DNA from 3 places in the Mesorhizobium sp. M1E.F.Ca.ET.045.02.1.1 genome. Region 2 is predicted to be linked to each of the others. Evidence: riboswitches for the same ligand, from Rfam matches in the RefSeq annotation. Region 2 holds a riboswitch; each other region holds the start of a gene.
What was found. Region 2 has a riboswitch for cobalamin ahead of EJ070_RS33770 (co-chaperone GroES). Riboswitches for the same ligand answer to the same signal wherever they lie in the genome.
Positions count from the first base shown of each region.

Region 1: another riboswitch for cobalamin. It lies ahead of EJ070_RS22065 (CbtB domain-containing protein); the one in region 2 lies ahead of EJ070_RS33770 (co-chaperone GroES).
Region 3: another riboswitch for cobalamin. It lies ahead of EJ070_RS21830 (DUF1636 family protein); the one in region 2 lies ahead of EJ070_RS33770 (co-chaperone GroES).

Region 1 is NZ_CP034447.1:4,591,866-4,599,421, reverse strand. It holds gene cbiB (adenosylcobinamide-phosphate synthase CbiB) at 1-800, shown strand, start outside; gene cobO (cob(I)yrinic acid a,c-diamide adenosyltransferase) at 862-1,491, opposite strand; gene cobU (bifunctional adenosylcobinamide kinase/adenosylcobinamide-phosphate guanylyltransferase) at 1,493-2,014, opposite strand; gene EJ070_RS22070 (CbtA family protein) at 2,007-2,801, opposite strand; gene EJ070_RS22065 (CbtB domain-containing protein) at 2,817-2,996, opposite strand; cobalamin riboswitch at 3,033-3,232, opposite strand; gene EJ070_RS22060 (gamma-glutamylcyclotransferase) at 3,304-3,990, opposite strand; gene EJ070_RS22055 (aromatic ring-hydroxylating dioxygenase subunit alpha) at 4,129-5,319, shown strand; gene EJ070_RS22050 (MFS transporter) at 5,288-6,487, opposite strand; gene EJ070_RS22045 (DUF1624 domain-containing protein) at 6,703-7,556, shown strand, end outside.
Region 2 is NZ_CP034447.1:6,885,978-6,893,533, reverse strand. It holds gene metH (methionine synthase) at 1-3,183, shown strand, start outside; cobalamin riboswitch at 3,258-3,546, shown strand; gene EJ070_RS33770 (co-chaperone GroES) at 3,545-3,862, shown strand; gene groL (chaperonin GroEL) at 3,968-5,590, shown strand; partial or broken gene EJ070_RS33760 (hypothetical protein) at 5,617-5,796, shown strand; gene EJ070_RS33755 (fatty acid desaturase) at 5,884-6,906, shown strand; partial or broken gene EJ070_RS33750 (EAL domain-containing protein) at 6,907-7,556, opposite strand, start outside.
Region 3 is NZ_CP034447.1:4,542,271-4,549,826, forward strand. It holds gene cobN (cobaltochelatase subunit CobN) at 1-1,798, opposite strand, end outside; gene cobW (cobalamin biosynthesis protein CobW) at 1,816-2,853, opposite strand; gene EJ070_RS21830 (DUF1636 family protein) at 2,856-3,284, opposite strand; cobalamin riboswitch at 3,324-3,527, opposite strand; gene EJ070_RS21835 (winged helix-turn-helix domain-containing protein) at 3,557-4,756, opposite strand; gene EJ070_RS21840 (NADH-quinone oxidoreductase subunit A) at 5,093-5,458, shown strand; gene EJ070_RS21845 (NADH-quinone oxidoreductase subunit B) at 5,449-6,030, shown strand; gene EJ070_RS21850 (NADH-quinone oxidoreductase subunit C) at 6,035-6,637, shown strand; gene EJ070_RS21855 (four helix bundle protein) at 6,665-7,042, shown strand; gene EJ070_RS21860 (NADH-quinone oxidoreductase subunit D) at 7,104-7,556, shown strand, end outside.

The DNA of each region.
Region 1 (7,556 bases), 2.3 Mb from region 2:
TCATCGTGCTCGTGCCGGCCGCCATCGGCCTGACGCTGCATGTCCTGCTCTGGCTGATCTTCCCGTCCGGCCTCGTCATTGCCGCTATCCTCGCCTCCTCGCTGCTGTCGCAGAAGAGCCTTGCCGAGCATGTCGAGGACGTCGCCGACGCGCTGGAGACCGGCGGCCTGACGCTTGGCCGCATCGCCGTCTCGCGCATCGTCGGCCGCGATCCCGAAAAGCTCGACAAGGCGGGAGTCGCCCGCGCCGCGATCGAAAGCCTGGCAGAGAATTTCTCCGACGGCATCGTCGCGCCCGCTTTCTGGACCGGCATCGGCGGGCTGGCCGGCGGCGTGGCCTACAAGGCCGCCAACACCGCCGATTCGATGATCGGCCATCGCACGCCGAAACACGAGGCTTTCGGCCGCGCCGCAGCGCTATTCGATGACAGGATCAACCTGCCGGCATCGCGCCTCACCGGCATGCTGATCGTGCTGGCAGCCTTCCTGGTCAAAGGCGCCGATCCCCGCAATGCCTGGCAGGTGATGCGCCGCGACGCGAAGAAGCATCGTTCGCCCAATGCCGGCTGGCCCGAGGCCGCCATGGCCGGCGCCCTGGGCTTGTCCCTGGCCGGGCCGCGCAGCTATGGCGGCGAGATCGTCGAGGACGCCTTCATGGGCGAAGGCGGCCGTCGCGAGGCCGAAAGCACAGATATAAGGCAAGCGCTGAAGCTTTACCGCGTCGCCGATTGGCTGCTGATTGCCCTGTTCGGCATCCTGTCAGCGATCGTGATTTACCTGACCATCTTGATCGCCGGCTAAGGTGTGTTGAGGTTCAGGTCAGGCCGTTCGCAGGCCGGCATCACCTGAATATCGACACACCTTAGAATTCAATTCCCTGCTGCGCCTTCACGCCTGCCGAGAAGTGGTGCTTGGTCAGCCCCATCTCGGTGACGAGATCGGCCGCTTCGACCAGCAGCGGCTTGGCGTTGCGGCCGGTGACGATGACATGCAGACCCTCGCGGCGCGCCTTCAGCGCCGCAACCACCTTTTCCAGATCGAGATAGTCGTAGCGCAAAGCGATGTTGAGCTCGTCGAGCACGACGAGGCTGATCGAGGGATCGGCCATCAGTTCCAGCGCCTTGGCCCAGGCAGCCTCGGCGGCGGCGATGTCGCGCTTCAGGTCCTGCGTCTCCCAGGTGAACCCCTCGCCCATCGCATGCCAGACGACGCGGTCGCCGAAGGCCGCGAAAGCATCCTTTTCGCCGGTGTGCCATTTGCCCTTGATGAACTGGACGACGCCGACGCGCTTGCCGTAGCCGAGCATCCTGAGCGCCAGGCCGAAGGCCGCCGTTGTCTTGCCCTTGCCAGGTCCGGTGTTGACGATCAGCAGGCCCTTCTCGATCGTCTTGCCCGCTACCTCGGCATCCTGCACCGCCTTGCGCTTGACCATCTTGGCGCGATGGCGTTCGGCGTCCCCGTCGTCGATGATCTTGTCGTCGATTTCGGCCATGTCACTTCACCTTGAGCGGCAGCCCCGCCACCATCATCAGCACACTATCGGCAACGGCCGCGACCTGCTGGTTGAGCCGGCCGGCGGCATCGCGGAACCGGCGCGCCAGCGCATTGTCCGGCACGATGCCAAGCCCGACTTCGTTCGATACCACGAACCAAGGCCCGCGCGGACGCGACAGCACATCCGAGAGCCGCCGGCACTCGGCCTCGACATCATGTTCCGCCAGCATATGATTGGTCAGCCACAATGTCAGGCAATCGATCAGCACCGGCTGGTGATCGGGCAAAGCCTCGATCGCGCCGACAAGATCGAGCGGCGCATCAATCGTCACCCAGCCTTCGCCGCGCCGAGCGCGATGCAGCGCGATGCGCTCGCGCATCTCGTCGTCATAGGCCTGCGCAGTGGCGATGTAAGTCCAGGGCGACGGACTGGCCGTCACCAACGCCTCGGCATGCGCGCTCTTGCCCGAGCGCGCACCGCCGATGATGAAGGTCAGGCGACCCTCGGCGCGATCAGGCAAAGCTGCCGCGCAGGCTGGTCGCCGCGCCGGTGAAGCGGCCGCGCACCACGCCGACGACCGCGCCCAGCACCAGCCAGAACACCAGATCGGTGAGCGTCACCGCCACCACGAACTGGTGATGCAGGCCTTCTGGGATCGCCGTCTCGAAGCTTTCGGGCTGCGGCGCGCCGACGATGTGCGGCGCCACGATCAGCGCCACGCCAAGGATGGCCAGCGGCAGCGACTTGCGAAAGGCGATCAAGCCGAGCCCGATCGCTGTCGCGGCCACTGTCGAAGTCCACCAGATCTGGCGCGGCAAAAGCTCTGCCGCAGGCATTGCCGGCAGCTCGGGCGGCAGGCCGAGGCCGGGCGCCAGGGTGAACACGGCAAAGCCGGCCAGGCCCCAGAACACGCCCTGTCGCCAATTGCCGATGCCGCCGGCGAATTCGGAAACCGCGACCAGGATCAGCCCGAAGCCGACACCGGTGACGATGTTGGCGACGACGTTGAAGGCAAAGCGCTCGAAGCCGTCTGCCGGCGCCCAGCCCTCGTCCTCGGCCGGAGCAGCCGCTTCGGCGGGGGTCGGAGCCGCGCTGCTCATCGCGTTGTCCGCGGGAGCGGCCGAGCTCATCGCATTGTTGTTTGTGCTGGCGGCATGGTCGTGGTGATGGCCGCCGCCGGCCTTTTCATAGACTTCTGCCTTCAGGATCAGCGGCACGGTCGCATAGGCCTGCATGCAGGCGAGCGCGATGCCCGCCACGAGCCCCGCGATCGCCGCGATGAACACGACGTTGCGAAACAGATTCATGATGTCAGGCCTTCCTCAGTGGCAGGGAAACGCCATCGAGTGGCGATAGTCGTGGGCAGCGTTGTGGACCGCATCGATATGCGAGAAGCCGACGAAGCCGACGACGAAGATGCCGAGCAGCGCCGCGAGAGCGAGCTGCATGATGCGCGACTGCGAGGAGACGGAGGCGCCGAGGGAGACGGAAGCGGTATTCATGTCTTGTCCTTTCGCCCTCCACCCGAGGGCATCGAAGTCAACTTTCCTGTCGCCGGCAGGTCTCCTGGCTCGCGGATCCGCGCCCTTCCCCACCTTCCCGAGGAAAATCCTCAGTGGTTTATGGAGAGGACTACCGCACACAGTTGCGGGGGCAGCCACGGCTTTGGGCAGGAAATCCACCCCTCACCGCATTCCCTCTTGGCTCCAAAAACGGAACCGACGACGCGAGCGACTATAGGCAGAATCGCCGCAGGCGGCAAACCAAATTCCGCCATGCCGGAGCGCGATTGCGGCATGGATTCACATGCTAGGAGGCCGCGATCCTTTCGGCGACAAGCTGCTGCAGCCGCCACAGATGGGCATCGTGGATGCCACGCGCTTCGAGATTTTTGACGGTGTTGTAGAGATAGTCGGCACCGGAACCCCAATGGCCGCAGGACGTCGCCAGCCTTTCCACCACCTCGCTTTCACTGAGCGGCCCGGCATAGGTCGTACCCTTGCGATTGATGACGAAAGCGAGCGCCCTCAACGGCCCATTGTCCGTTGCGAGCTGCAGCAGGCGGGGGTGGTAGCTGGTCGGCTTGAGGGTCATCTCACGACGGAAAAGCTTGTCCAGCGCTTGCCGGCGCTCGCCACCGTTCAGGCGGAAGGCGACGCCCTTGCATTCGCCGCCGCGATCCATCGCCATCATCAGACCCGGGCTCTGCTTGGTGCCGCGCCAGCGCGTCATCTTCATGCAGAAGGAGCGGTGCCAGCCCCGTGCCACGGCGACCCGCTCCTCGACATGCTCGATTTCGGGCTTCCAGATCAGCGAGCCATAGCCGAACAGCCACAGCGGTTCGGTTGCAGGCAACTCGCCCTCGAATGCATCCAGCATCTCTTCATAGTCGCTGTCGGAGAGATGCTGCGCGTCAGGATCAGGCCCTGGATCCTCGACCGCGCGATAACAGCGGGCGACCAGTTCCTCGGTAAGCGACATCGTTCTTGCAGGCATGCCTTGCCACCCTGGCCGGCCGGCGAACCCGTCGGCGATCGCGAGCGACCTTAAAGGCGGCACCGGGACATCACAATGGCCACACGATTGACAACGGGTTTGGCCGGGTGTCGGCTGTCGGCAGCCAGGGAGAAGCCGATGCAGCCGAATCCGAGCCAACGCGATCTCTATAACGGCCTGACCCGCCTCGAGCCGACCTTGCCGTCGTCCGCCTATCGGGACGCCGACGGGTATCTGCGCGATCTCGATGCGATCTGGTACCGAAGCTGGCTGATGGTCTGCCGCGAGGCCGATCTCGCGGACCCCCTCGCCTTCCGCGCAATCCGCATCGGCTCGCAGGAGGTCGTCGTGCTGCGCGACGAGACCGGGAGCTTGCGCGCCTTCCACAACACCTGCCGGCATCGCGGCTCGCAGCTTTGCCAGGAAAGCGCAGGCCGGCTGAAGGCAAGGCTCCTCACCTGCCCCTATCACGCCTGGTCCTATTCGCTGCGCGGCGATCTCGTGCGCGTGCCGTCGAAATCGCTGCCCGAGGGATTCGACAAGACCGATTACCCGCTCTACCGCGTGGCGCTGTCGGTGTGGCGCGGCTTCGTCTTCATCAACCTTGCAAAGGATGCCGGCGGCACGGCGGAAGCCTCGTTCGATCCCGCCTCCGGCGACCTTGCCAACTGGCCGCTGGAGACGCTCGTCACCGGGCATCGGCTCAGCAAGGTGATGAACTGCAACTGGAAGATTTTCTGGGAGAACTTCAACGAGTGCCTGCACTGCCCGGGCGTCCACAAGGACCTGTCGCGGCTGGTGCCGATCTACGGCCGGGGCCTGATGGCGAGGCACGACGATCCGGAATGGGCCCGCCACGCCGACAACGACGCGCCGGAGTTTTCCGGCGGCCTGCGCGCCGGCGCCGAGACCTGGTCGCGCGACGGGCGCGTGCATGGTCCGGTCTTTGCCGGCCTGACGCCGGCCGAGCGCGCCGCCGGCCAGACCTACGCAACGTCGCTGCCCTCGATGTTCATCGTCGGCCATGTCGACTATGTCCGCACGGTGAGGCTCGCCCCGCTGGGACCCGAGCTGACGGAGCTCACCGCCGAATGGCTGTTCGCGCCCGATGCTCTTGCGCAAACCGATATCGACAACATCGTCGCCTTCGGCACCCAGGTGCTGGAGGAGGACGCCGCGATCTGCGAGGTCAATCAGAAGGGCCTGCGCTCGATCCGCCACGAGGCCGGCGTGCTGATGCCTGAGGAATACGACCTGCGCCGCTTCCACGAATGGGTGCGAGGGCGCCACGCAGAGTTCAAAACGACTTCGGCAGATAGCGCCAGGTGAAAAAGCCGCAGAAGGCGGCCAACAGGCCGAGCGTGACGAACACCGAGCCCAGCCCGAAAAAGCTCAGCACCACCGAATAGACCAGCGGCGGCGTCAGCTCGGAAAAGTCGAGATAGGTGCGGTAGACCGCCGCCATCTGCGCCCTCTCGTAAGCGCGCACCGAGCGCATGAAGGCGGTCGAGCCCAGCGCATCGAGCGCGATGGTGAAGAGCGCGCCGCAGAGCAGGAAGGCAGCGGTGAGCAGCGGCGCGGTCTCGCCGACTCCGCCTGCCGCAAAAAGCATCGCCGCCATGGCGAAATAGGCGAAGGTCATAGTCTGGCGGCCGCCGAAGCGCTTGCCCGCCTTGCCCCAGAAGATCGCCATGAACAAGAGCGCGTTGCCCGCCGAAACCAGCAGCCCGCCTGCAAGCTTGCCCTCGCCCGTGATCACCATGAACAGCGGACCATAGACGAAGAAGGTCGTCCAGAAGCAGGAGCGGCCGAAGGCGATCAGCCAGGCGAGCCTGAGCCTCGGCTGCGCGATGAAGCGGCCGATATTGGCGAGCGGATTGGCCGGCCGGCTCTTGCCGGGGCGGATCGACGGGTTGTCGCCCAGCCGGTAGGCCCAGAACAGCGCCAGCAGCGACAGCGCGAAGGCCACGACCGCGCCATGCGCGGCATAGATGCCGAAGCGCGTGTAGAGGAAGATGCCGAGCGTCGGCCCACCTGTCCAGGCGAACATCGACCACGCTATGCGCAGCGATTCCGCCTGCATGAAATCGGTCTTGCGGATGTGGTCCATGATGTAGAGGTTGAGCGTGATCGACAGCGCGCTCGCCCCCATGACGCGGCAGAGCATGCCGGCGAGTTGGCCCGGCAGTGTGTGGGTGACGAAGAAGACCGAGCCGAGCGCCAGCATCAGGCAGCCGGCCGTGTAGACCCAGCGTCGGGCGAAGCGGCGGATCAGCATCGGCATGAACAGCGTCACCGAAAGTCCGAGCAGCGACACGATGGTGTAGAGGATCGAGACGGTCTGCTCATTTTGCAGGATCTCGTAGGCCTGGATCGGGATGACGCTGGAGATCGTGGCGCGGGCGAAGGATTCGACCGCATAGAGCGAGGCGAAGGTGCGCGCATCGGCGGGCCTCAGAGCCGGAAGCCAGATCGGATGGCGCACATGGGTGGACATCGGCCCTCCGAAAGTGAATCGCTCGCCAAATCTAGTAGCGGACCGGTAGCAGGAAACCGACTCCGAAAAGCCGAAAAGCGAAGCCGGTCAAAGGCTTTCCGCCGCTGGCCTAAAGCGGCTTGCCGGGCGGCTGCGGCGGCCGCCGCCGATCCACGCTCTGTTGTTCGGCCGAACCGTGATAGTCGTTTGGCACGACTGAATCGGATTGCGAGATCATGAGCCTTCAAACGACGAGCGACCCCGTTCAGGACGCGCCGAAGCACGGCCGCATCGCCGCCATCGATATCCTGCGCGGCATCGCGCTGATCGCAATGGCGAGCTACCACTTCACCTGGGACCTCGAAAACTTCGGCTACACAGCGCCCGGCCTGACCGCTTTCGGCTGGTGGAAGCTCTACGCCCGCGGCATCGCCTCGACCTTCCTTTTCCTGGTCGGCGTCAGCCTGTTCCTGGCGCATGGCCGCCAGATCCGCTGGCCGGGCTTCTGGAAACGCTTTGCCATGGTTGCGGTCGCGGCGATCGCCATCTCGGCCGTCACCTATATCGCGACTCCGGACGGCTTCATCTTCTTCGGCATCCTGCATGAGATCGCGCTGGCCAGCCTGCTCGGTCTCGCGTTTCTCAGGCTGCCGGCGCTGCTGACGGCAATTGTCGCAGCAGCCGTGATCGCGGCGCCCTCCTATCTGCGCTCGGAAGTCTTCGACCATCCGGCGCTGTGGTGGGTCGGGCTGTCGGCGACCAACCCGCGCTCCAACGACTATGTGCCGCAGTTTCCATGGTTCGGCGCGGTGCTCGCGGGCATGGCGGCGGTTAAGCTCGCTTCAGCGTCGGGCCTTCTCGCCTGGCTGGGAACCTGGACACCCAGCCGTTGGTCGAACCCGCTCACCTTCATTGGCCGGCACAGCCTTGCCTTCTACCTCATCCATCAGCCGGTGCTGTTCGGCTCGGTCTGGCTGTTGTCGCAGGTCATGCCTCCCGCCCCTCAGGACAAGGAAGCCGGCTTCCTGCCGGCTTGCCAGGCGCAGTGCGAACAGCAGCGGGACACGAAGTTCTGTTCAAGCTATTGTGG
Region 2 (7,556 bases):
GCGGCGATCTTCGCCTGCAACGAGATCTTTGTCGAAAAGGGCATTCATCTGCCGGTCATGATCTCCGGCACGATCACCGACCTGTCCGGCCGCACGCTCTCCGGCCAGACGCCGACGGCGTTCTGGCATTCGGTCCGTCACGCCAGCCCGTTCACGATCGGCCTCAATTGCGCGCTCGGCGCCAACGCCATGCGCGCGCATCTGGATGAGCTTTCGGGCGTAGCCGGCACCTTTGTCTGCGCCTATCCGAATGCCGGCCTGCCTAATGAATTCGGCCGGTATGACGAGAGCCCGGAATTCATGGCTGAACAGATCGAGGGTTTTGCGCGCGACGGATTGGTCAATGTCGTCGGCGGCTGCTGCGGCTCGACGCCGGACCATATCCGCGCCATCGCGGCGGCGGTTAAGAAATATCCGCCGCGCGCCATCCCGAAGATCGAGCCGAAGATGCGCCTGTCGGGCCTCGAGCCGTTCACGCTGACCGACGAGATTCCGTTCGTCAATGTCGGCGAGCGCACCAATGTCACGGGCTCCGCCAGGTTCAGGAAGCTGATCACGGCGGGCGACTATGTCGCCGCGCTCGATGTCGCGCGCGACCAGGTCGCCAACGGCGCCCAGATCATCGACATCAACATGGACGAGGGCCTGATCGATTCGAAGAAGGCGATGGTCGAATATCTCAACCTGATCGCGGCCGAGCCGGACATTGCCCGCGTTCCCGTGATGATCGACAGTTCCAAGTGGGAAGTCATCGAGGCCGGCCTCAAATGCGTCCAGGGCAAGCCGCTGGTCAACTCCATCTCCATGAAGGAAGGCGAGAAAGCGTTCCTGCATCATGCCAGGCTGGTGCGCGCCTATGGCGCTGCGGTGGTCGTCATGGCCTTCGACGAGGACGGCCAGGCCGACACCAGGGCGCGCAAGGTCGAGATCTGCACCCGCGCCTACAAGCTCCTGACTGAACAGGCAGGCTTCCCGCCCGAGGATATCGTCTTCGATCCGAACGTGTTCGCCATCGCCACCGGCATCGATGAACACAACAATTACGGTGTCGATTTCATCGACGCTGCGCGCGAGATCACCGCGACGCTTCCTCATGTCCATATTTCGGGCGGCGTGTCGAACCTCTCCTTTTCGTTCCGCGGCAACGAACCGGTGCGCGAGGCCATGCATGCCGTGTTCCTCTACCACGCCATCCAGGCGGGCATGGACATGGGCATCGTCAATGCCGGGCAGCTTGCCGTCTACGACACCATCGACCCGGAACTGCGCGAAGCCTGCGAGGATGTTGTCAACAACCGTGAGCCAAAGGGCGGCGGCACGGCGACCGAGCGCATGCTGGAACTCGCCGGACGCTTCAAGGGCACGGCGGGCAAGGAGGCGCAGGAACGCGTTCTCGCCTGGCGCGACTGGCCGGTCGAGCAGCGCATTTCGCACGCGCTGGTCAATGGCATCACCGAATTCATCGACGCGGACACGGACGACGCGCGGCGCGCCGCCGAGCGGCCGCTGCATGTCATCGAAGGCCCGCTGATGGCGGGCATGAATGTCGTCGGCGACCTGTTCGGCGCCGGCAAGATGTTCCTGCCGCAAGTGGTGAAGTCGGCCCGCGTGATGAAGCAGGCGGTGGCCGGCCTGCTGCCGCACATGGAGGCGGAGAAGCTGGCGAACGCCGCCAGCGGGATCGACAATGGCGAGCGCCAGACCGCCGGCAAGATCCTGATGGCGACGGTAAAGGGCGATGTCCACGACATCGGCAAGAACATCGTCGGCGTGGTCCTTGCCTGCAACAATTATGAGATCATCGATCTTGGCGTCATGGTGCCTGCGGCGAAGATCCTGCAGACGGCGCGTGAGCTAAAGGTCGACGTCATCGGCCTGTCCGGCCTGATCACGCCCTCGCTCGACGAGATGGCGCATATGGCGGCCGAGATGGAACGTGAAGGCTTCGACATTCCGCTGCTGATCGGCGGTGCGACGACCAGCCGCGTGCATACGGCGGTCAAGATCCATCCGCGCTATGCGAAAGGCCAGACGGTGTATGTCGCCGACGCCAGCCGCGCCGTCGGCGTGGTGTCGGCACTGCTGTCGAACGAGGCCAAGGCCGGCTATGTCGAGAACGTTCGCGCGGAGTACAAGAAGGTTGCCGACGCGCATGCGCGCAGCGAAGCCGACAAGCAGCGGCTGCCGCTCGCCAGGGCGCGGGCCAATGCCCACAAGGTCGACTGGACGGGCTACGAGCCGCCAAAACCGTCCTTCCTTGGCCTAAAGGTCTTCGAAGGCTGGGATCTGGCCGAGCTTGCCCGCTATATCGACTGGACGCCATTCTTCCAAACCTGGGAGTTGAAGGGCCGCTATCCCAAAATCCTCGACGACGAGGACCAGGGGCCGGCGGCACGCCAGCTCTTCGAGGACGCCCAGGCGATGCTGGCGAAGATCATCGCGGAAAAATGGTTTGCGCCCAAGGGCGTGATCGGCTTCTGGCCGGCCAATACCGCCGGCGACGATATCAGACTGTTCACGGATGAGGCCCGCTCGCACGAACTGGCGACATTCTTCACGCTGCGCCAGCAGCTGGCCAAGCACGACGGCAAGGCCAATGTCGCATTGTCGGATTTCGTGGCGCCTGTGGACAGCGGCAAGGCCGACTATGTGGGCGGCTTCATAGTCACCGCGGGCATCGAGGAAGTGACGATCGCCGAGCGCTTCGTGCGGGCCAACGACGACTATTCCTCGATCATGGTCAAGGCGCTGGCCGACCGTTTCGCCGAAGCCTTCGCAGAGCGCATGCACGAGAAGGTGCGCAAGGAGTTCTGGGGTTACGCGCCCGATGAGAACCTGGCCCCGGACGACCTGATCGGCGAACCCTATCGCGGCATCCGCCCGGCACCTGGCTATCCGGCGCAACCCGACCATACGGAAAAGGCGACGCTGTTTCGTCTGCTCGACGGCGAACGCAATGCGGCCGTCAGCCTGACCGAAAGCTTCGCCATGTGGCCCGGCTCCTCCGTCTCCGGCATCTACCTGTCGCATCCCGAAAGCTATTATTTCGGCGTCGCTAAGGTCGAGCGCGATCAGGTCGAGGACTATGCGCGGCGCAAGGCCATGCCGCTGGCGGAGGTCGAGCGCTGGCTTGGGCCGATCCTCAACTATGTGCCGGCGCGCTACGCCGAAGCGGCGGAGTAAGTCCCTATTACCGCCAGTCGTCCTTGCCCCTGACCGATCTCGCATTCCTGTGGACCGGTTTGGGCGATCGATGATTTGATCAGGGTGCTTAAGGTGCACGTTCGTCTCGCGGATGGGATAATTGGGAAGTCGGTGCCGGCGCTGCCCCCGCTACGGCAGCGGCGCTTTTCGTCTCCACAAGGACCACTGGGCCAAGGCCTGGGAAGCTGCCGAGATGGCGGAACTGTTTTTGATTACCCCTATCTCGATTTCCACTATTTTGGGGCGCTCGAGAATTAAGTTTGGCACTTCTATCTAACGAGTGCCAACCGGGCTATATATATGGGCGTGGCCGCTATGCCGGCCTCAGAAAGAAGCTTCCATGAAATTCCGGCCACTCCAAGACCGCGTCGTCATCAGGCGCGCGGAAAGTGACACCAAATCCAAGGGCCGCATCATTGTTCCCGACAATGCCAAGGAAAAGCCGCAGGAAGGCGAAGTCATCGCCGTCGGCCAGGGCGCACGCGACGAAGACGGCGCGCTGGTCGAGCTCAAGGTCAAGGCGGGCCACCTGATCCTGTTCGGCAAATGCTCGGGCACCGAGGTCAAGATCGACGGCGATGACCTTCTGATCATGAAGAAAGCCGACATCATGGGCATCATCTTCAACAAGACCGTGGCTGCCAAGAGGGCAGCCTGACGTGCGCGCCGCGCGTATTCACCGGACGCGCATAGGACGCTCCCGATTCTGAGTCTCCGGGCGACGCCGTCGGCGTCTTGCCGTCCCAACCGAACTGGAAAAATCATGCCCCCCAAGGAAATCAAATTCTCCACCGATGCCCGCGACCGCATGCTGCGCGGCGTCGAGCTTCTCAACAGCGCCGTCAAGGTGACACTAGGCCCCAAGGGCCGCAATGTCGTCATCGACAAGGCCTATGGCGCGCCACGCATCACCAAGGACGGCGTCGCCGTCGCCAAGGAAATCGAGCTTGCCGACAAGTTCGAGAACATGGGCGCGCAAATGGTGCGCGAAGTGGCCTCGAAGACCAACGACCTTGCCGGTGACGGCACAACCACCGCCACGGTGCTGGCCGCATCGATCCTGCGCGAAGGCGCCAAGCTCGTCGCCGCCGGCATGAACCCGATGGACCTGAAGCGTGGCATCGACCAGGCCGTTACCGCGGTGGTCAAGGAAGTCCAGGCGCGGTCCAAGAAGGTCAAATCGGCCGGTGAGATCGCGCAGGTCGGCACCATCGCCGCCAATGGCGATGCCACCGTCGGCGACATGATCGCCAAGGCGATGGACAAGGTCGGCAACGACGGCGTCATCACCGTCGAGGAAGCAAAGACCGCCGAGACCGAACTCGACGTCGTCGAAGGCATGCAGTTCGACCGCGGCTATCTCTCGCCCTATTTCGTCACCAATGCCGAGAAGATGCGCGCCGAGCTGGAGGACGCCTACGTCCTCATCCATGAAAAGAAGCTCGGCAATCTGCAAACGCTGCTGCCGATCCTCGAAGCCGTGGTGCAAAGTGGCAAGCCATTGTTGATCATCGCCGAGGATGTCGAGGGCGAGGCGCTGGCGACGCTCGTCGTCAACAAGCTGCGCGGCGGCCTCAAGGTCGCGGCCGTCAAGGCGCCTGGCTTCGGCGATCGCCGCAAGGCGATGCTGGAAGACATCGCCGTGCTCACCGCCGGCCAGATGATTTCCGAGGATCTCGGCATCAAACTGGAGAACATTGCCATTGACATGCTCGGCCGCGCCAAGCGCGTGCTGATCGAGAAGGACACGACCACGATCATAGACGGCGCCGGCACCAAGGCGACCATTCAGGCGCGCATACAGCAGATCAAAAGTCAGATCGAGGAAACCACTTCCGACTACGACAAGGAAAAGCTGCAGGAGCGACTGGCGAAGCTCGCCGGCGGCGTTGCAGTCATTCGCGTCGGCGGCGCCACCGAGTCCGAAGTCAAGGAAAAGAAGGATCGCATCGACGACGCGCTGAATGCTACGCGTGCCGCTGTGGAAGAAGGCATCGTTGCAGGCGGTGGCGTGGCGCTCTTGCGCGCCAGATCGGCGCTTGCCGGCTTGAATGGCGCCAATGCCGATGTGACGGCGGGTATCTCGATCGTGCTGAGGGCGCTTGAGGCGCCGGTCCGCCAGATCGCAGAAAATGCAGGCGTCGAAGGTTCGATCGTCGTCGGCAAGCTCTCCAAGGGCAAGGACTACAATCAGGGCTTCGACGCCCAGAACGAGATTTATGTCGATATGATCAAGGCTGGCATCGTCGACCCGGCAAAGGTGGTGCGGACCGCACTCCAGGACGCCGGTTCGATCGCCGCCCTGTTGATCACCGCCGAGGCCATGATCACCGACGTTCCAGCCAAGGATGCCGCGCCATCCCCCGGCGGTGGCATGGGCAATTGACCGACTCCCTGCCGGGAACGCGCTGCGATGCCCATCGCGCCGAGCGCGAAGCGCTGAAGGTCGCCGACAATGAGCGGGTTTTGGCGGAAGCTGCGGCTGCCAAGGCTGAGGTAAGGGCGGAAGCCGGAGCCCGTCAGACAGAAATGGGCAATCGGGTCTCGCGCGTCGTGGCCGACGAGGCGCCCCGCAAGGCCCGTCAGGCCTAATACTTCAACACCTGCGCCCAATCCCACGGGCGCGGCCATTGCCCTAGCAGATGATCGCAGGGTGGCGAAAAAAACGGACTGGTTATAATGAGCGCACATGTCTATCCACCCGCTTCACTTGTTGAAGACAATGCCGGAGCGTGGTTGAAGAAGCTGGCGAAATACCGACAGCCGCGTCTAGGGCGTAGCGCCTTCGAACTGTTCATCACTCTTGTCCCTTTCGCCATCTTCTGGGCGGCTGCTTGTCTTTCGCTGACCAACAGCTTCTGGCCCGGGCTGATCGCGATCCTTCCTGCCAGCGGCTTCCTGCTTAGGCTGTTCATGATCCAGCACGATTGCGGCCACGGCTCGTTCTTCGCCCGTCGCGGACTCGATGACTGGACCGGCCGCCTGCTTGGGGTCCTGACTCTGACCCCATATGACTATTGGAGGCGCGCTCACGCCGCCCATCATGCGACTGCAGGCAATCTCGACGAACGCGGAGTCGGTGACATCACCACGCTGACGATTGCCGAATACCGTGCCCTTTCGCCGATAAAGCGGGTCGGTTACCGGCTGTACCGGCACCCGCTTGTGATGTTCGGGATCGGGCCAGCTTGGCTATTCCTATTCAAGCAGCGCCTACCGTTTGGGATGATGAGCTCGGGTGCGCTGCCTTGGATTTCGACCATGCTGACGAATATTGCGATCGTCACGCTGTCTGCCTTGATGGTATGGACCGTCGGTTTGGCTACCTTTCTCCTAATCCACCTGCCGGTCGCACTGCTGGCAGGTGCGGCTGGCGTTTGGCTCTTCTATGTACAGCACCAATTCGAGGAGACGCATTGGTCGGGGGGCGAGGATTGGCGGTTTCCCCAAGCGGCGCTGCATGGCGCCTCGCACTACGATCTTCCGCCGGTGCTGCGGTGGCTCACCGGCAACATCGGCATCCATCACGTCCATCATCTGTCCAGCCGGATTCCCTACTACCGCTTGCCGGAAGTGCTGCGCGACCATCCGCAACTTGCCTGCATTGGACGTATCACCCTCTGGGACAGCCTCAAATGCGTCAGGCTCGTGCTTTGGGACGACCGGCGCCGGAGGCTGGTTTCATTCCACGACGCAGCCTGATCACAGTCTATGCGGAGGCGGGCTCTGTTTGTGTTGTGCTGCAGGCTCCGTGCGGCGGCTACCGCCGTCTACGGCGAGGACGCGCGCTGCTCGCCATAGCTTCAGGTCTGCCGACCTATTTGCGTACGCCTCAATCGGATGGGGGCGTCCGATCAAATATCCTTGCAGAGCATTGCAGCCTTCCTCGCTAAGGAAGGTCAACTGCTCCAACGTCTCGACGCCCTCTGCAATGATATGCATTGATAGGCCTCGGCCCAGCCCGACGATCGCACGAATGATGGCGGCCGATTGCGGGTTCTTCTGAATCATCCAGACAAAGGACTTGTCGATCTTGATCTTGTCGAAGGGGAAAGACTGGAGATAGGAAAGCGACGAGTAGCCGGTTCCGAAGTCGTCCAGGGCGATCTTCACGCCGGGCGATTTCAGCCGCCTGAGGATCGAACTTGCCCGCGAGAAGTCGTCGAACAGCACACTCTCGGTTACTTCCAGCTCTAGCCGCTTTGGGTCGAGCCCCGTCTCAAGCAGAACCGAGTGCACCAAGTCAGGAAGATCGCCCTGGCGAAACTGCACTGGAGACAGGTTGACGCCACCTGGACCAGTTTCACCCACGAAGCCGCCTCGCGGCATGCCTCCCGCAGCACCCATTCGCC
Region 3 (7,556 bases), 2.3 Mb from region 2:
CGATGGCGTGCACGCCGAGCGATTTCCGCAGCCAGAGGCCGAAGGCGATCAATTCGTGGCGGGGAGGGAGAGTGGGGTCGTGATAGTCGGCGCGGCGGTCGGCCGAGCGGCCGCGGTCGGGGGCCAGCGCGACGGTGATGTTGCCGAAGGTCGCGGCGCGGAAGGGGAAGCTCGCCAGAGTTAGCGCGTGAACACCCCCCTCTGTCCTGCCGGAGATGTCCGGCAGGACAGAGGGGGGTGCCTCGCGCAACCCTATCTCGCCCTCTGCCTCACCCCATGCGGCCTCTACCGCGTCTATCACTGCCATCGGCAGTTCCGCTGAGAAGCACCGATAGTCGTCTAGACTCAACCCTTGCCCGCCCATCTCCAGCGCATCCAGCAACGCGCGCGGCGATTGTGGAATCCCGTCAACCGCATAGCCCTGTTCCTTCAAGTCATGCAGCATGGCGAGCACGCTCGACGGCACGTCGAGGCCGACGGCATAGCCCGTACGCCCTGGGGCACTCGGATAGTCCGGAATCAGGATTGCCAGCTTGCGCTTGGCCCGCTCGGTCCGTTGCAGGCGAATGAACATCGCGGTGCGCTTGGCGACCTGCGCGACGCGGTTGGCTTCAGGCCGGTTGGCGAAGGCGCGGAAGGCGAGCGCCGGATCGGCTTCGATCTCGCCCTTGAATGAAATCGCGCCGGCCAGGATGCGGCCGTCGAGTTCTGGCAGCACGACATGCATGGCGAGGTCTGCTGGCGCCAGGCCGCGCTGGTTCTTCTCCCAGACCTCGCGCTTCGTCGTGGCGACGATGACCTGGAAGACCGGCACGCCGGCGCGGTCGAAAAGTGTTTCGGCGCCGGGTTCCGCGCCGGAGGCGAAGGCGGTGGCGGTGATGATGGCGGCCGGGTTCAGCGAGGCGAGGGCGGTTTCGACGAAATCCAGCGAGGCTCTATCCTTGAGGCTGGACACGAAGATCGGCACCGGGGCCATGCCTTGCAGCCGCAATGCTTCCGCGAGGGCATCTATCGGCGCTATGTCGGCGGCAAGTAGCATGGAGCGATAGAAGAGGATCGGGATGATGGACGCGGCGTTTCCCTCCCCCTCGAGGGGAGGGTGGCCCGCAGGGCCGGGAGGGGTCGGGACGACTGGGCTTAACGTCTCTTCCTGTGGTCGTTCTTCATGGTGCCGGCGCGTGTCGCGGAGGACCCCACCCCCGGCCTGCGGCCGGACCCTCCCCTCAAGGGGGAGGGGGACCACGCCGCGACCGGGCTCGTAATAACCCGCCTTCGGCACGCTGACCGGTTCGGCCACCGCCGCATCCGATCCGGCAAGCCGCGCCAGCCTTTGCACCAGCGCGCGCATATTGGCCGGGCCGCCCTCGCGGAAATAGCCGAGCAAGGCGTCCAACTCGGCGCGTGGCAGCGTCGAGCCCTCGATCAGCCGCTGATCCTCGTCATGGCTTTCGCCGGGCAGCAGCGCGAGCTTGATGCCGCGCTCGCGCGCCACCGTCGCGAGCTGATCGCAGCCATAGCGCCACCAGTCGTAGCCGCCGAGGATGCGGACCAGAACGACCTTGGCATGACGGGCGACGCTGTCGATCCAGAGGTCGACCGACATCGGGTGGCGGAGGTCGCGAAGTGCTGCGAGCCGCATCGACGGCAGGTGTTCCGCGTCCGCTTTCCACGCAGCGGCCAGGCCGGCGAGGTCGCTGTCGGTGAAGGACAGCGCCACGACATCCGCAGGCGTCTGCCTGAGATCGATCGGCTCGGCGAGATCGTCGAGCGAGGCGGATGTCGTGGTGAGGATATGCATCGCTTTTCGTGCTTGCCTCAGCCGGCGAGGATACGTTCGACCGCCGGGCGATTGAGCCCCTTGAGGCCGATGACGACGAGCCGCGAGCGGCGGTCGTCCTCGGTGGTCCAGGCGCGATCGTAATAGTGGTTGACGCGCGGGCCGACGGCCTGCAGCAGAAGCCGCATCGGCTTGCCGCCAACCTCGACGAAGCCTTTGACGCGCAGCACGTTTTCCTGCTCGGCCGCAAGGGCGACGCGCTTCGCCAGCTCGTCCGGATGCAAGATCGACGGGATATCGATGACGAAGGAATCAAAATCGTCGTGCTCATGTTCGAGCTCGTCGTCGTGGTGCGTCTTGCGGTTTTCGATGTCGTCCTCGACGGCAAGGCCGAGGCCGAGCAACACCGACGGATCGACCTTGCCGTGCGTGGTCGGCAGGACTTTCACGGCCCGCGCCACATGCTCGCCGATGACGGCGTTGGCGCGCTGCGAGCCGGCCGCGTCCATCAGGTCGCTCTTCGACAGGATGATCAGGTCGGCGCAGGCGATCTGGTCCTCGAACACCTCCTTGACCGGATCGTCATGGTCGAGCGAGTCGTCGGCGGCGCGCTGCGCCTGCAGGGCGTCCATGTCGGAGGCGACGCGGCCGTCGGCCAGTGCCAGGCCATCGACCACAGCAACGACACCATCGACGGTGACGCGGCTCTTCACGCTAGGCCACTGAAAGGCTTGCACCAGCGGCTTCGGCAGAGCGAGGCCCGAGGTCTCGATCAGGATGTGGTCGACCTTGGGGTTAAGCGACAGGATCTGGTCGAGCGCCGGGATGAAGTCGTCGGCGACGGTGCAGCAGATGCAGCCATTGGCGAGCTCGACGATGTTTTCCTCGGGACAGGTGTCGATGCCGCAGCCTTTCAGGATCTCGCCGTCGATGCCGACATCGCCGAATTCGTTGACGATGATCGCCAGCCGCTTGCCCTTGGCGTTTTCGAGCAGGTTGCGGATCAGCGTCGTCTTGCCGGCGCCTAGGAAGCCGGTGACGACGGTGCAGGGAACACGGGAGACGGAGGCGTTCATGGTCAGTCCTTCAGGAGGTCGAGAGGAGGGATGCGGGCGACAAGGCCGCGCTTGAGGGAATCGGGCCGGCCGCGCCAGGGGATAAGGCCGTCGGTCGAGGTGGCGAAGAGTTTTGCGCCGGCGACGAGGTCGGCGCCGCTGGCGGTTTCCAGGTCGCCGAAGACGTAGCTCCAGCAGCCGTCGCGCAGGAGCGCTGCGCTCAGGCGGCGCTTGCAATTGCCGAGGCATTCGACGGTGCGGATGCGGATGTTTTCGTCCGATGCGGCGCGTCGCGTATCTTCGGCAAGCAGGGCGCCGGCGCGCGGATGCGCGTCCGAGCCGGTCTCGTCGCGGCAGGACGAGCAGACGATGACGGTGACTCCGGCCAATGCGTCGTCGGGCTCGGACGAAAAATCCGCGATATTGGCTGGAAAACTGCCGTTGCGATCCAAAACCAGGCTCCTTGCCCGGAAAACCCGCCGGGCGTTCGGATACTTAAAGTCTCAGACGGCAGGTCTCCTGGCTCGCGGGTCATCGCCTTGGCGCCGCCTTCCCGGGAGACATCCCAGTGGTTTTCGGCTGAGGCTCGTCGCTCACAGTTGCGGGGACAGCCGCGGAGTTGGGATTTTTCCCGCACCGCATTCCCTCTTGGCTCCTCCCTTTGCCGGGAGAAGACCGTCTGCGGCGGATTTAGGCTTAGAGCTACGCGGCTGTCAACGCGCGGCTACGACACCGAAATGTCGGCCAGCGCCGGCCCAAGGTCGCCGGCCGGGGTTACCTCGATGCTCTCCAGGCCTAGCCAGGTCTGAATCTGTTTCAGCTCATCGAAGAGCTGGGCGGCCGTTTCGGTCGGAGCGCCGGCTTCAGCATAAGCCGCATGGACGCGCAGCATGCTCGCCGGGCGGTCGGCCCTCAGATCGACACGGGCGACGATCCGGTCGCCTAGCAGGAAGGGCAGCACATAGTAGCCATACTGGCGTTTTTCGGCCGGCGTGTAGATCTCGATGCGATAGCGGAAGCCGAACAGCTTTTCCGTGCGGGTGCGTTCGAAGACCACCGGATCGAAGGGAGCGAGCAGGGCGCGCGCCCCGATCCGGCGCGGAATGCGCGCGTCCTTATAGAGATAAGCGGTCTTGTCCCAGCCTTCGACCCGCACCGGCAGCAGTTCGCCCGTCTCGACCAGTTCCTCGATGCGATCCTTCACGTCGCCCGGCGCGAGGCGGAAATAATCGCGCAGGTCGCCATAGGTGGCGATGCCGTGGGCGCGCGCGGATATGCGCAGCAATTCACGGTGCGCGTCCTCGACAGAAGGCACGGGCAAATCCAGCACAGACTGCGGCAGAACACGCTCCGGCAGATCGTAGTAGCGTTCGAACCCGCGCCGGTAGGCGGTGGTGATGCGCCCGGCCCAGAACAGCCATTCGAAGGCGTGCTTGGCCTCGCTCCAGCCCCACCAGCCGCCGTTGCCCTTGTGGCCTTCGATGTCGGAGGCGGCAATCGGCCCGCGTTCCGCGACTTGCCCGTAGATCTCGTCGATCATTGCCTTGCGCTCGCGACCCCATTTGGCGAGGCCGAGATACATTTCCTCGCCGCGCTCGGCGCGCTGCATGCGCCAGCGCATCAGCGGCCAGGTCTCGACCGGCAGGAACGACGCCTCATGCGCCCAATATTCAAAGACGGCGCGCTTGCGGCTTACGGCCGCGTTGTCGAGCAGCGCGAGCGGGTAGGGGCCGAGGCGCGAATAGAGCGGCATGTAGTGGGCGCGCACCACCGCGCTGACGGAATCGATCTGCAGCAGGCCGGTGCGAGAGAGCACGCGGGCGAGGTGCCGGCGATCGGGCGTACCGGCCGGCCGCGCATCGGTGAAGCCCTGTGCGCCGAGCGCGATGCGCCTGGCCATGGCCAGCGAGATCTTTTCCTTCATCGAGCTGCTCTCGCCCTGATCAGTTCTGCCGGATTTTTAGCCGGTGATTCCGGCCATGCTAGCAGGCAAATGGCGGGAGATATGTCAGGAGAGAAAAGTGGAGTAAAAAGTGAAAGAAATCAAACAGGAGCGGATCGGACCAGTTTCTTCCGATATGGCGTCCAGGGCGGGATTTTGAACAAGGTTTGACTTGCGTCGCCGAAACCGCTGCGCTAACCCTCGCCGCGTCGCAGCATAGGGCCCTTAAAACGGTTCAGCGGGTTAAACTGTCACGCTTCCGCATTAGAGTCCGTTGCTGTAATCAAAGTGAATTGGCCGCCAACGGAAAGCCGCCGCATGAGCGCACTCCTAAGTTCGTATCTGCCCATCGTCCTCTTCATCGCAGTAGCGATGGTCGTTGGTCTCGCGCTTATCATCGCGCCGTTCCTGGTGGCCTACCGCAATCCCGACCCGGAAAAGCTTTCCGCCTATGAATGCGGGTTCAATTCGTTCGACGACGCCCGCATGAAGTTCGACATCCGCTTCTATCTGGTGTCGATCCTGTTCATCATCTTCGATCTCGAGGTCGCCTTCCTGTTCCCATGGGCGGTGTCCTTCTCCAAGCTCGGTATGCTCGGCTTCTGGTCGATGATGGTGTTCCTGGCGGTGCTGACCATCGGCTTTGCCTATGAATGGAAAAAAGGAGCGCTGGAATGGGATTGAACGACAGTTCAGGCACCCTCGTCGCGCCGAAGCCCAAGGGCATCATCGACCCCAACACCGGCAGGCCGGTGGGGGAGGACGATCCCTTCTTCCTCGAAATCAACAATGAGCTGGCCGACAAGGGTTTCCTCGTCACCTCGACTGAAGCGCTGATCACCTGGGCGCGCAGCGGCTCGCTGATGTTCATGACCTTCGGCCTCGCCTGCTGCGCGGTCGAGATGATCCACACCTCGATGCCGCGCTACGACAGCGAGCGGTTCGGCGTCGCGCCGCGCGCGTCTCCGCGCCAGTCCGACATCATGATCGTGGCCGGCACGCTGACCAACAAGATGGCGCCGGCGTTGCGCAAGGTCTACGACCAGATGCCGGAGCCGCGCTACGTCATCTCGATGGGCTCCTGCGCCAATGGCGGCGGCTACTACCACTATTCCTATTCGGTGGTGCGCGGCTGCGACCGCATCGTGCCGGTCGACATCTACGTGCCGGGCTGCCCGCCGAGCGCGGAAGCGCTGCTCTACGGCATTCTTCTGTTGCAGAAGAAGATCCGCCGCACCGGCACGATCGAACGGTGAGCCGATGACCCAGGCGTTGACCGAACTCTCCACCTATCTCGGCGAGAAGCTCTCCGGCCGCATCGGCGAAACCGTGCTCGCCTATGGCGAACTGACCGTCTCCGTCGAACCGGGCAATCTGATCGAGGTGGCGACCTTCCTGCGCGACGACCCGCGCTGCCAGTTCATCTCGATCATCGACATCTCCGGCGCGGACTATCCGTCGCGGGCCAGGCGCTTCGACGTCGTCTACCACCTGTTGTCGCCGAAGCAGAATGTCCGCATCCGGCTCAAGGTCCAGGCCGACGAAGAGACGCTGGTGCCGTCGCTGACCGCCGTCTATCCCGGCGCCGACTGGTATGAGCGCGAGACCTACGACCTTTACGGCGTGCTGTTCTCCGATCATCCGGACCTGCGCCGCATCCTCACCGACTACGGCTTTGATGGGCATCCGCTGCGCAAGGATTTCCCGCTGACCGGCTTCGTCGAGGTGCGCTACGACGACGAGGCCAAGCGGGTCATCTACGAGCCGGTCGAGCTCAAGCAGGAATTCCGCAATTTCGATTTTCTTTCTCCTTGGGAAGGGACGGACTACGTCCTGCCGGGGGATGAAAAAGCGAAACAGTGAGTAGGGAAGTAGTAAGTAGGGAAGGAATTGGGAAAGCGGATCGAATCTTATCGCGACCTGATGGTGTGGCAATCGGCGATGATTCTCGCTGAAGATTGCTATCGCGTCACCAAAGGTTTTCCGAAAGACGAGATCTATGGAATGACCTCCCAGATGCGCCGCTCGGCGGTATCTATCGCCGCTAATATCGCTGAAGGGTATGGTCGTGAGAATAGGGGTTCGTTCGTTCAATTTCTGCGCATGGCGCAGGGTTCGTTGAAAGAGCTAGAGACCCACGTATTGCTGGCATGCCGTGTGGGTATGCTGGAAAGAGACCTTGAGACTGAACTGCTGCTTCGGTGTGAAGAGATTGGGAAAATGATGCGATCTCTGATCAGAACGGTGCAGGCTAAACAGGCGGAATAAGTAGGCGTTGAGCTGATGATCACTACTCACTACTCACTACTGACTCGCCAGAGGCGCCAGAATGGCTGAAACCTCCGTCCGCAACTTCAACATCAACTTCGGTCCGCAACACCCTGCAGCGCATGGCGTTTTGCGCCTGGTGCTGGAGCTGGACGGCGAGGTGGTCGACCGCGTCGATCCGCATATCGGCCTGCTTCATCGCGGCACCGAGAAGCTGATCGAGGCAAAGACCTATCTGCAGGCGGTGCCCTATCTCGACCGGCTCGATTATTGCGCGCCGATGAACCAGGAGCATGCCTTCGCGCTCGCTGCAGAGCGCTTGCTCGGCATCGAGGTGCCGAAGCGTGGGCAGCTGATCCGCGTGCTCTATTCCGAGATGGGCCGCATCATGTCGCACATCCTCAATGTGACGACGCAGGCGATGGACGTCGGCGCGCTGACCCCACCGCTGTGGGGCTTCGTCGAGCGCGAAAAGCTGATGGTATTCTACGAACGCGCCTCCGGCTCGCGCATG